Regions from separate parts of the Priestia sp. HNGD-A6 genome, predicted to be linked through region 2. Evidence: riboswitches for the same ligand, from Rfam matches in the RefSeq annotation. Region 2 holds a riboswitch; each other region holds the start of a gene.
What was found. A riboswitch is a leader RNA that binds a small molecule or an ion and turns the genes downstream of it on or off. The one in region 2 is predicted to bind lysine.
Positions count from the first base shown of each region.

Region 1: linked by a shared signal. The riboswitch ahead of SCI76_RS01120 (amino acid permease) and the one ahead of SCI76_RS16900 (aspartate kinase) in region 2 are both predicted to bind lysine.
Region 3: linked by a shared signal. The riboswitch ahead of lysA (diaminopimelate decarboxylase) and the one ahead of SCI76_RS16900 (aspartate kinase) in region 2 are both predicted to bind lysine.

Region 1 is NZ_CP138621.1:209,424-212,709, reverse strand. Features, by position in the region: gene SCI76_RS01130 (ethanolamine ammonia-lyase reactivating factor EutA) at 1-637, opposite strand, end outside; gene thiT (energy-coupled thiamine transporter ThiT) at 794-1,402, opposite strand; TPP riboswitch at 1,435-1,535, opposite strand; lysine riboswitch at 1,710-1,894, shown strand; gene SCI76_RS01120 (amino acid permease) at 1,998-3,286, shown strand, end outside.
Region 2 is NZ_CP138621.1:3,315,456-3,318,741, forward strand. Features, by position in the region: gene uvrC (excinuclease ABC subunit UvrC) at 1-1,132, shown strand, start outside; lysine riboswitch at 1,198-1,375, shown strand; gene SCI76_RS16900 (aspartate kinase) at 1,517-2,749, shown strand; gene SCI76_RS16905 (YslB family protein) at 2,801-3,286, opposite strand, start outside.
Region 3 is NZ_CP138621.1:426,270-429,555, forward strand. Features, by position in the region: gene SCI76_RS02250 (NAD(P)/FAD-dependent oxidoreductase) at 1-327, opposite strand, end outside; gene SCI76_RS02255 (CBO0543 family protein) at 666-1,178, shown strand; lysine riboswitch at 1,245-1,427, shown strand; gene lysA (diaminopimelate decarboxylase) at 1,566-2,894, shown strand; gene SCI76_RS02265 (dicarboxylate/amino acid:cation symporter) at 2,945-3,286, shown strand, end outside.

The DNA.
Region 1 (3,286 bases), 2.0 Mb from region 2:
CTTTTTCGCCTTCTTGAAGCATCAGAGAATTATTTTTTAAAAATTCAGTTAAATAAGACGAAACGTAGGTAACAATACCATCTTCGTTTAGCCGAATTAATCTTCCGCCTACATGCAGGGTAAACGTTTCAATCACTTTTCCATTTTGACATAAGGCGATGTTAGCAGTGCCTCCACCTACATCAATGTTGGCAATCACTTTATTGGTTTCAGCAGAATGTTCGATTGCTCCCGATCCTTTTGCCGCTAACATTCCTTCTAAGTCAGCACCAGCTGTTGCAACAACAAAATTCCCAGCGTGTTCAGCTAGATAGTGAACGATACTCTCTGCATTTTGCTTCCGAGCCGTTTCTCCTGTGATGATCACAGCACCCGCCTCCACCTGATCTAAGGAGATTCCTGCTTTTTTGTACTCTTTTTCTAGTAATAGCGTTAACCTCCGAACATCGATTTCAACCTCGTTTACCATAGGTGTTGTATAGATGGAACTTGCATACGTTACGCGACGATCAATAATTTGACAGCCTGGCAGCGTAAACTGATTTTGTTGATTTGCTATTAACAGTTTGCTTACAATCAGTTTTGTTGTGCTTGTTCCAATATCTAAACCTATGCTCGTGATCCATTTCTGTAGCATACGATCAACCCTTTATCTCGTTTGAATATGTTGACTATCATAAAACAGTTTTTTGAATATTTCACTAACTATGTTATCAAACCTGACACACTTTTGTGTAAACAAAGGTGACAAATAAGAAAAAAGACTAAATCTTGGCAGATTTAGTCTTTTTTCTTATGATGAGTGTGATTTAGTTACAATCATTCTTGATGCCGATGGAATTAACAATGAAAGAATGACTAAGCAGGCTATTAGTGACCCTACCATTGAAATACCGTTCATTGAAAAAGAATACCACAGAGCGGACATACCCTTTGGTGCGTACGATCCCCAGAAAATAATACCAGCAATAAAGTGCCAGAAATAACGTGCGAAGCTGCCGATAATAAGGGATAAAACAATTAAAACAAAAGCTTTTGATCTGTTATTGGTAGCTAAATTTGTTTTAATAGATTGTGAAAAAATACCTCCAAAACCTATAAAAGCAAAAGCTACAATATATTCAATAAATGTTTGTAGCGCTGTTAAAATATAAGCTGTTCCTGTCGCTAACTGCAAAAGCCCCCATAATAGACCGGATAGAGCCCCGCCTTTTACTCCCCAGCGAAAGCACATAATAAAAATGGGCACCATGGAGAACGAAATGCTCACAGCCGTCGCAATTTTAATTGAAGGCAAAAGGTCAAGTAGAAGTGCCAATGCTGCAAAAATAGCTATTTCAATTTTAGCCTGTAAAGGTAATGCTTTATTCACGTTTCTCACTCCTGTTTTTGAATCATTCATATCAAACGGTTTACACAGGAGTAAGCAAATATATGCTACTATTCCCACATTCCTACGCTAGCGTTAACTAACAGGTTCAAAGGGTCTGAACATTTCGTTCACTCTCAGCACGGCGGCTCCCCCTGTGGTACGTTTGGATATTTATGTAGTATAAAGACAATGTTTATTATACCATACGTAACAAAATAGATTCGAGAGATTTCAAAGATGTTTCTATTTTCTGAATCTATTTTTTATAATGACAATCGTTTTAGTATTTGTTATACTTCTTTTATGTCAATTGAATATAAAAAACCCTCATCCTAATCGATGAGGTAGAGGTCGCAGTTTTTAATAGTAAAGTAACGGAAATGCAGAGAACATTGAGGATGTTGCTTGAAAGGAAAAATTGCCGAAGTTTAAATCACTTCTCGGTTGATTTAAGCTGGGGCTGTCTCCGAACAGGAACAGAACTGTCACATCATGCGAGTGATGTGAAGAGCTATCTTCACGGAAGGTTGACGCGGTTTTCAGATTTAAAAGCGCGCACATATACTGCGGGCTTTTTTTATGTTATCCCCGTCTCTTTCCGTACATTCGAAAGGAGTATTTATCTATGCAAGAGCAGCAAGAATTAAAACGTGGGTTGAAATCTCGCCACTTAACGATGATTTCATTAGGAGGAGCCATCGGAACCGGCTTATTCCTAGCAAGTGGTGGAGCAATTCACACAGCAGGACCTGGGGGAGCGCTTTTAGCTTACGCTATTATTGGCGTAATGGTTTACTTTTTGATGACCAGCCTAGCAGAGCTAGCAGCTTATATGCCTGAAGCTGGTTCATTTAGTACGTATGCGTCTCGTTTTGTAGATCCATCCTTTGGTTTCGCTCTCGGCTGGAACTACTGGTATAACTGGGCTATTACGATTGCAGCTGAATTATCCGCTGGAGCCCTTATTATGAAATTTTGGTTCCCGAACTCTTCTTCTATTTTATGGAGTGCCCTGTTTTTATTAATTATGTTTGGGCTTAACTACCTTTCTGTAAAAGGATTTGGTGAATCTGAATTTTGGTTTTCGTTAATTAAAGTAGTAACGGTTATTATCTTTTTAGTTATTGGTATTATGATGATTTTTGGTATCTTTAACAATGAAGCACCAGGTTTTAAAAACTTCACGCTTGGTGATGGACCGATTCACGGTGGATTCTTCACTGTACTAGGTATCTTTATGGCAGCTGGTTTTTCATTCCAAGGAACAGAGTTGCTTGGAGTCGCAGCTGGAGAAAGTGAAGATCCGGAAAAAACGGTTCCTCGCGCAGTTAAACAAGTCTTCTGGCGCATCTTGTTATTTTATATTTTAGCTATTTTTGTTATTGGGATGCTTATTCCATACACAGCGAATTCATTAGCAAGTGATGACGTGCGAGTAAGTCCGTTTACTTTAATATTCGAACGAGCAGGTCTGGCGTTTGCAGCATCAGCGATTAATGCCGTTATTTTAACAGCTGTTTTATCTGCTGGTAACTCAGGCATGTATGCTTCTACGCGTATGCTGTGGAACTTAGCCAAAGATGGAAAAGCACCAAGGTTCTTAGCAAAAGTGAATAAACGAGGCGTTCCAGTTAATGCCTTAATCGCAACGGCACTTGTCGGTACACTTGCATTTGGTGCTTCATTTTTTGGAGACGGTGCGGTATATACGTGGTTACTTAACGCTTCTGGTATGTCTGGTTTTATTGCTTGGTTAGGAATTGCGATCAGCCACTATCGTTTTAGAAGAGCATTTGTTGCTCAAGGTCATGATTTGAGTGAACTTCCATATCATGCAAAACTTTTCCCATTTGGCCCTATCTTTGCCTTTATTTTATGTGCCGTTGTTATTTTAGGCCAAAACTATTCGGCGTT
Region 2 (3,286 bases):
ACTTGACTTTGAACGGGCTAAAGAATACCGAGATCAAATTGCTCATATCGAAGCGACAATGGAAAAGCAAAAAGTAACGTTTAATGATTTTGTTAATCGAGATGTGTTTGGCTATTCTTACGATAAAGGCTGGATGTGTGTTCAAGTTTTCTTTATTCGCCAAGGGAAATTAATTGAGCGAGAAGTTTCTATGTTTCCTTTTTATAAAGAGCCAGAAGAAGATTTCTTAACTTTTATCGGTCAGTTTTATGCCAAAAATATTAAGCCAAAAGAAGTGATGGTTCCAGCAACGATTGATGCAGAGTTAGCTGAGAAGTTAGTAGAAGTAGAGGTTCAGCATCCAAAGCGAGGCAAAAAGAAAGAATTAGTAGAACTTGCGTGTAAAAATGCAAAGATTGCGCTCGGTGAAAAATTCTATTTAATTGAACGAGATGAAGAGCGTACAGTTGGCGCAGTTGAACGGTTAGGAGAGGAGCTTGGAATTGCCGCTCCTTATCGGATTGAAGCATTTGATAACTCAAATATTCAAGGAACAGACCCAGTTTCTGCGATGATTGTTTTTGTTGATGGGAAACCGGAAAAGAAAGAATATCGCAAATATAAAATTAAGACGGTAAAGGGACCAGATGATTACAGTTCCATGAGGGAAGTCGTTCGCAGACGGTATTCCAGAGCGTTAAAAGAAGGTCTTCCGCTTCCGGATTTAATTGTTGTAGATGGAGGCAAAGGGCATTTAGCTGCAGTACAGGACGTTCTCGAAAATGAATTGGGACTTTTAGTGCCTACAGCAGGTCTTGTCAAAGATGATAAGCACAGAACCTCCAATCTGATGATTGGTGAGCCTCCTCAAATCATACCGCTTGAACGCAATAGTCAAGAATTTTATTTGCTTCAGCGAATTCAAGATGAAGTTCACCGCTTTGCGATTACCTTCCACCGTCAAGTGCGCTCTAAGTCCGCTTTTCAGTCAGTTCTGGACGACATTCCGGGAGTGGGAGAAAAGCGTAAAAAAGCTTTGTTAAAGCATTTTGGTTCGGTGAAAAAATTGAAAGAAGCAACGATTGAAGATATTCGAAATTCAGGTGTTCCTCAGAACATTGCTGAAAAAATTTATGAAACATTACAAAAATAGTCTTGAAATAATAGAAAATATTTGATAAGCTATTAACTAATTTCATACGACACTTCATCAAATGAAGTGAAGATAGAGGTGCAAATTTAATCAGTACGCATCAGGAAGGGTATGAGCCCTTATGAACGATGCGGAAAGGGAAATTTGCCGAAGTGAACATTACCTCATAGTAATGATTGCTGGTTCTGCGTTGAATAAACGTAGGATTGTCAAGATGTAGATTCTTGGAGAGCTATCTCACGGCAGTGGACGGTTATGTTTTATAATTTTCGTTCGTTAAGCAATGAGAGCTCATCTCATTGCTTTTTTTATTGTCTGAGTAAAAAAATTTAGCTTCTCATCATCCTGCATATGCAAATTTATTGAAAAGGAATGAACAAAATTATGGCATTAATCGTTCAAAAATTTGGTGGAACATCTGTTGGTTCTGTTGAACGTATTCAACATGTAGCAAACCGTGTTATTCAAGAAGCAGAGCGCGGTAACCAAGTAGTAGTTGTTGTATCGGCAATGGGCAAAACCACAGATGCACTGGTGAAATTAGCAAGTGATATTACGGACAGTCCAAGTAAACGCGAAATGGATATGCTTCTTACAACTGGAGAACAAGTAACGATTTCCCTGTTAACAATGGCTCTTCAATTCAAAGGTCATGAAGCCACTTCGCTAACAGGTTGGCAAGCTGGTATCCAGACGGAAGCAGTTCACAGCAATGCACGAATCCAGCACATTGACACGACTCGTATTCAAAGCCAATTAGATAGAGGTCGAATCGTAGTAGTAGCTGGATTCCAAGGCTGTTCAGAAGATGGAAGCATTACAACATTAGGTCGAGGCGGCTCTGACACGACGGCAGTAGCTCTTGCCGCGGCACTAAAAGCTGCAAAATGTGATATTTATACAGACGTAACAGGAGTGTTTACGACGGATCCGCGCTACGTAGAAGATGCTCGTAAACTTCATTCTATTTCATATGACGAAATGTTAGAATTAGCCAATTTAGGAGCAGGGGTGCTGCATCCGCGCGCTGTTGAGTTTGCAAAAAATTATCAGGTACCGCTAGAAGTGCGTTCAAGCTTAGAAAACGAGAATGGAACGATTGTTGAGGAGGAAGTTTCAATGGAACAAAACTTAGTCGTAAGAGGAATTGCGTTTGAAGATAATATTTCACGGGTGACAATTGAAGGGTTAAACAACGAGTTACAAACTCTTTCTACTATTTTTACAGCATTAGCAAAAGAACAGTTAAATGTGGATATTATTATTCAAAACGTAACGGCTAATAATCGCCTCTCTATCTCATTTTCTATTAAAACTGTAGATGTAGAAGCTGCTCTTGCCGTCTTAAAAGAGTATAAATCTACCTTGGGGTATACGCGTATTGAACATGAAAGCAGTCTGGCTAAAGTATCGATTGTGGGATCTGGCATGATATCTAATCCAGGTGTTGCAGCCGAAATGTTTGAAGTGCTGGCAGGAGAGAAAATTGAAGTGAAGATGGTCAGCACGTCTGAAATTAAAGTATCTACAGTTGTACCGCATGCTGATATGGTAAAAGCTGTTGAGACGCTTCACGTAGCATTTGAATTAGAAGAGCAGCAGGCAGTGCAAGTATAAAGAAAAGAAAAAAGACGTGGTATCTCCACGTCTTTTATATATACGTATTTCTTACTTTTTATAACGCTCCGCACGGGTTTCGGTAGGTAAGATATCTTTTCGGTCCCACTGCACGGAAATCAGCACTTTTCCGTTCTTTTCTTTAGGTGTTAAGTAGGCTTCTGTTAGGCAGTTGTTTTGACGCTGAATCTGTTCAGCCACAAACCCTGACTCAAGATGAAATGAACAAGTTTCCTGCTGAAATCTTTTGCTGACCACATCACCTGATAACTCAAGCTCTAGTGAATATTTATCTTTTTTGGCAAGCGTCAGTGTTCCCCAGGAAGCTGCTTTAAAAAATGCGACGATTTCATCCATTGTATTTAATGGATATTTACGCGCAAGGTGTTTTCCTGCCCAGTATGAGATGGTATTCGTTTCGTCTCCAAGAAGCTCTGGAATTAACACGTCACGCAAAAGGCTGTATCCGAAATATGGAACGTGATCAAGAGCTCTCTCTGTTTCAGCTGCGGCATTAGGTTCTAATGTTTCCATCGT
Region 3 (3,286 bases), 2.2 Mb from region 2:
ATATGCTCGTTCCTCCATTTTTTTAAGCTTTTGTTCATCAGTGTGTAAACTAATTGCTCCTACTCGCTTATATCCCGTATCCGTTTCTCCATCTTCTTCTAATTGCTGAATTAATGTTTGATAGTACTTGGCGCCGCCTTTTGCTAATCGGTACCATGCTTTATTTCGACGCTGCGAAAGCCACGGACAAACAATTCCTGCTGCTGCATCAGTAGCTTGACCAGCATCCTTGCGATCTATCAATGTCACATCTGCTCCTGCTTTTGCTAAATGATATGCCGTAGAAGCTCCAAGTACCCCAGCTCCAACTACGATGTATGTTTTCATACCAAAACACCCTTTTCTTTCTTCTAGTATTCTCATGCTATATGTATGCAATTTTAGCATAGCAAAAAAAGAAGTCACATACTAGGCGAAGCTATTTTAAGCTTATTTTTAAGCCTTGCTGACTTTGACATATAGCTCCTTTCGTCTCGTAAACAAAAGCGGTAGAAGTTCTTTTACCAAGATTATAACAGGGTGAAGAAAGCCGTAAATAGTGGTAATACGTCTTTAACGCTGTGGCTTACGGCTTTTCTATTATAGGTGCTGAATAAAAAAATGAAAGAATAAAACCACTATAATATGTAAATAAAAAGAAATAACCATTATTTTAAGGAGAGCGTATGCAATCTTCATTTGTATTATTTTTTATCATTCTTGGTTTACTATTTGGCAAGTGGCGAAGGTATCAAGAATACTACCCTACTTTGCTGTTTTGGGTCACGGGGAATTTGCTTTATGAAGTGCTGCTGTTTCATCACCGCGTATGGGTATTTCACCCTGTTGGTATTGATCATCTTTTTCTACCCGATCACCTAATGGTTTCTCTTGGAATAACCTTAATTATTTATCCGTTTGTTATACCGGTTTTTTTAGGAAGGCTGCCGCTGCATGTAAGCGGCCGGCTGTGGTGGATTCTTTTGTGGGCGCTTTTATTTACTGTGATTGAGTTCATTGCTTATGTTAATCACAGTATCACTCATCATTATGGATGGTCGCTGCTATGTTCTTTTCTCTTCAATATTGTCACGTTCTCACTTTTAGTCATTCATCAGAAGACAGCGCTGGCTGCTTGGATTCTATCTGGAAGCTTCATAGCTTTTTTATTTATCTTCTTTAATATTCCTATGCCTTAACTTTTCATTGACTAGACGGAGGAAAAGGAAATATAATAGGAGTTACATTTAAATATAATTTTCCTCTCTGAGAATAGAGGTGCATGAAATCAAGAGTCACTTATTGGAGACTAATGGAGTCTGTGAAGATAAGTAAAAGGGATTTCGTGCCGAAGTATATAAACATCCATTGTGTTCATATACTGGTTCAGTATTGAATAAATGCTGAGCTGTCACAAACCACTTGGTTTGTGGAGAGCTATTGAAGAGATGTTGATGCCTAGAATGTAATAATACTTTATTATTATGAAACCAAGACGCGTGAACATCACTTCACGGGTCTTTTTTGTGTTTTTCTACTGACCATCAAAGTTATAGTTGAATGATTTAAATGGAGGGATACGGATTATGTACTTACATGGAACGAGTAAAATTAACAGCAGCAATCATTTAGAAATTGGGCAGTGCGATACGGTCGAACTGAAAAAACAATACGGCACTCCCCTATACATCTACGATCAAGAATTAATTGAGACGAAATGCAAGGCCTTCCATTCAGCCTTTCAAAGAAGCGGATTTTCATATCAAATCGCATATGCAGGGAAAGCGTTTCTTTGTATGGAAATGGCTAGCCTTTTAACGAAGCTTGATATGTCATTAGATGTGGTCTCAGGAGGCGAATTATTTACAGCTCTTGAAGCGGGATATCCAGCTGAACGCATTCATTTTCATGGAAATAACAAAACGATTGAAGAAATTGAAATGGCTCTTGATGCGAATATTGGCTGTTTTGTTGTGGATAACTTTACCGAACTTGAAGTTTTACATGCCTTAGCAGCTGAGCGCAAACAGAAAGCATCTATTCTTCTGCGTGTTACTCCAGGGATTGAAGCCCACACACATGAGTATATTATGACCGGACAGGAAGACTCCAAGTTTGGATTTGGTCTTTCCAATGACCAGGCTATGAAAGCGGTAAGTTCTGCATTAGAAAAGCCTTACTACGATCTTTTAGGCATTCATTGTCATATTGGTTCGCAAATTTTTGAAGTAGATGGTTTTTCTCGCGCCATTGATATTTTAACTGATTTCTTATTCAGTATTCGTGATAAAATGGAATTTGAAGTAAAAGTTTTAAACGTAGGTGGTGGTTTTGGTATTCGTTATACCGAAAGCGACTCTCCACTTCCAGTTGAGTATTATGTAGATGCACTGACAGAAAAGCTAAGCCGCACGTTAACTGAACAGAATTATACCCTTCCGGAAGTCTGGATTGAGCCTGGAAGAAGCATCGTAGGAGAAGCAGGTACAACGCTTTATACAATCGGCTCAACGAAGGAGATTCCAGGTGTACGCAAATACGTAGGAATTGATGGCGGTATGACCGATAATATCCGTCCTGCTCTTTACGATGCAAAACATGAAGCTGTCTTGGCTAATAGAGTGACGGATAAAAAAGATGAAACAGTATCAATTGCGGGGAAATGCTGTGAATCAGGAGATATGCTTATTTGGGATATCGATTTACCGCGCGTTAATCAAGGAGATTTACTAGCAGTATCCTCTACAGGTGCCTACAACTATTCAATGGCTAGCAATTACAACCGTATTCCGCGCCCTGCTGTTGTATTTGTGAAAAATGGAGAAGCTCGTCTTGCTGTAGAGCGAGAAACATACGAAGATTTGGTGCGTAAAGATGTAAAGCCAGTCGTTACTACGTATGCAATGAGCAAATGATAGCTGTTCTTGCGTAGTAAAGAAGCTATTGTTGTTTGGAGGAAATCTATATGGTTTTAAGTGTATTTAAAACGTACAGATCATCGCTTATTCTGCTTCTCGCTATTTTAATTGGCGGGATAGCAGGATATGCTATCGGGCCCGATGTGGCAGTCGTAAAGCCCTTTGGTGATTTGTTTCTTAATTTAATGTTCATGATTATCGTTCCCCTTGTCTTTTTTAGTGTGGCTTCGGCGATCGCAAACATGAACGAAATGAAACGTCTTGGTAAAATTATGCTAGGTATCGCCGTTGTGTTTGTCGCCACTGCTGCTGTTTCAGCCGTTCTAGGCTTTTTAGGCGCATCACTTTACAATCCGCTGCACAACGTAGATACTTCTGCCATTAAAGAA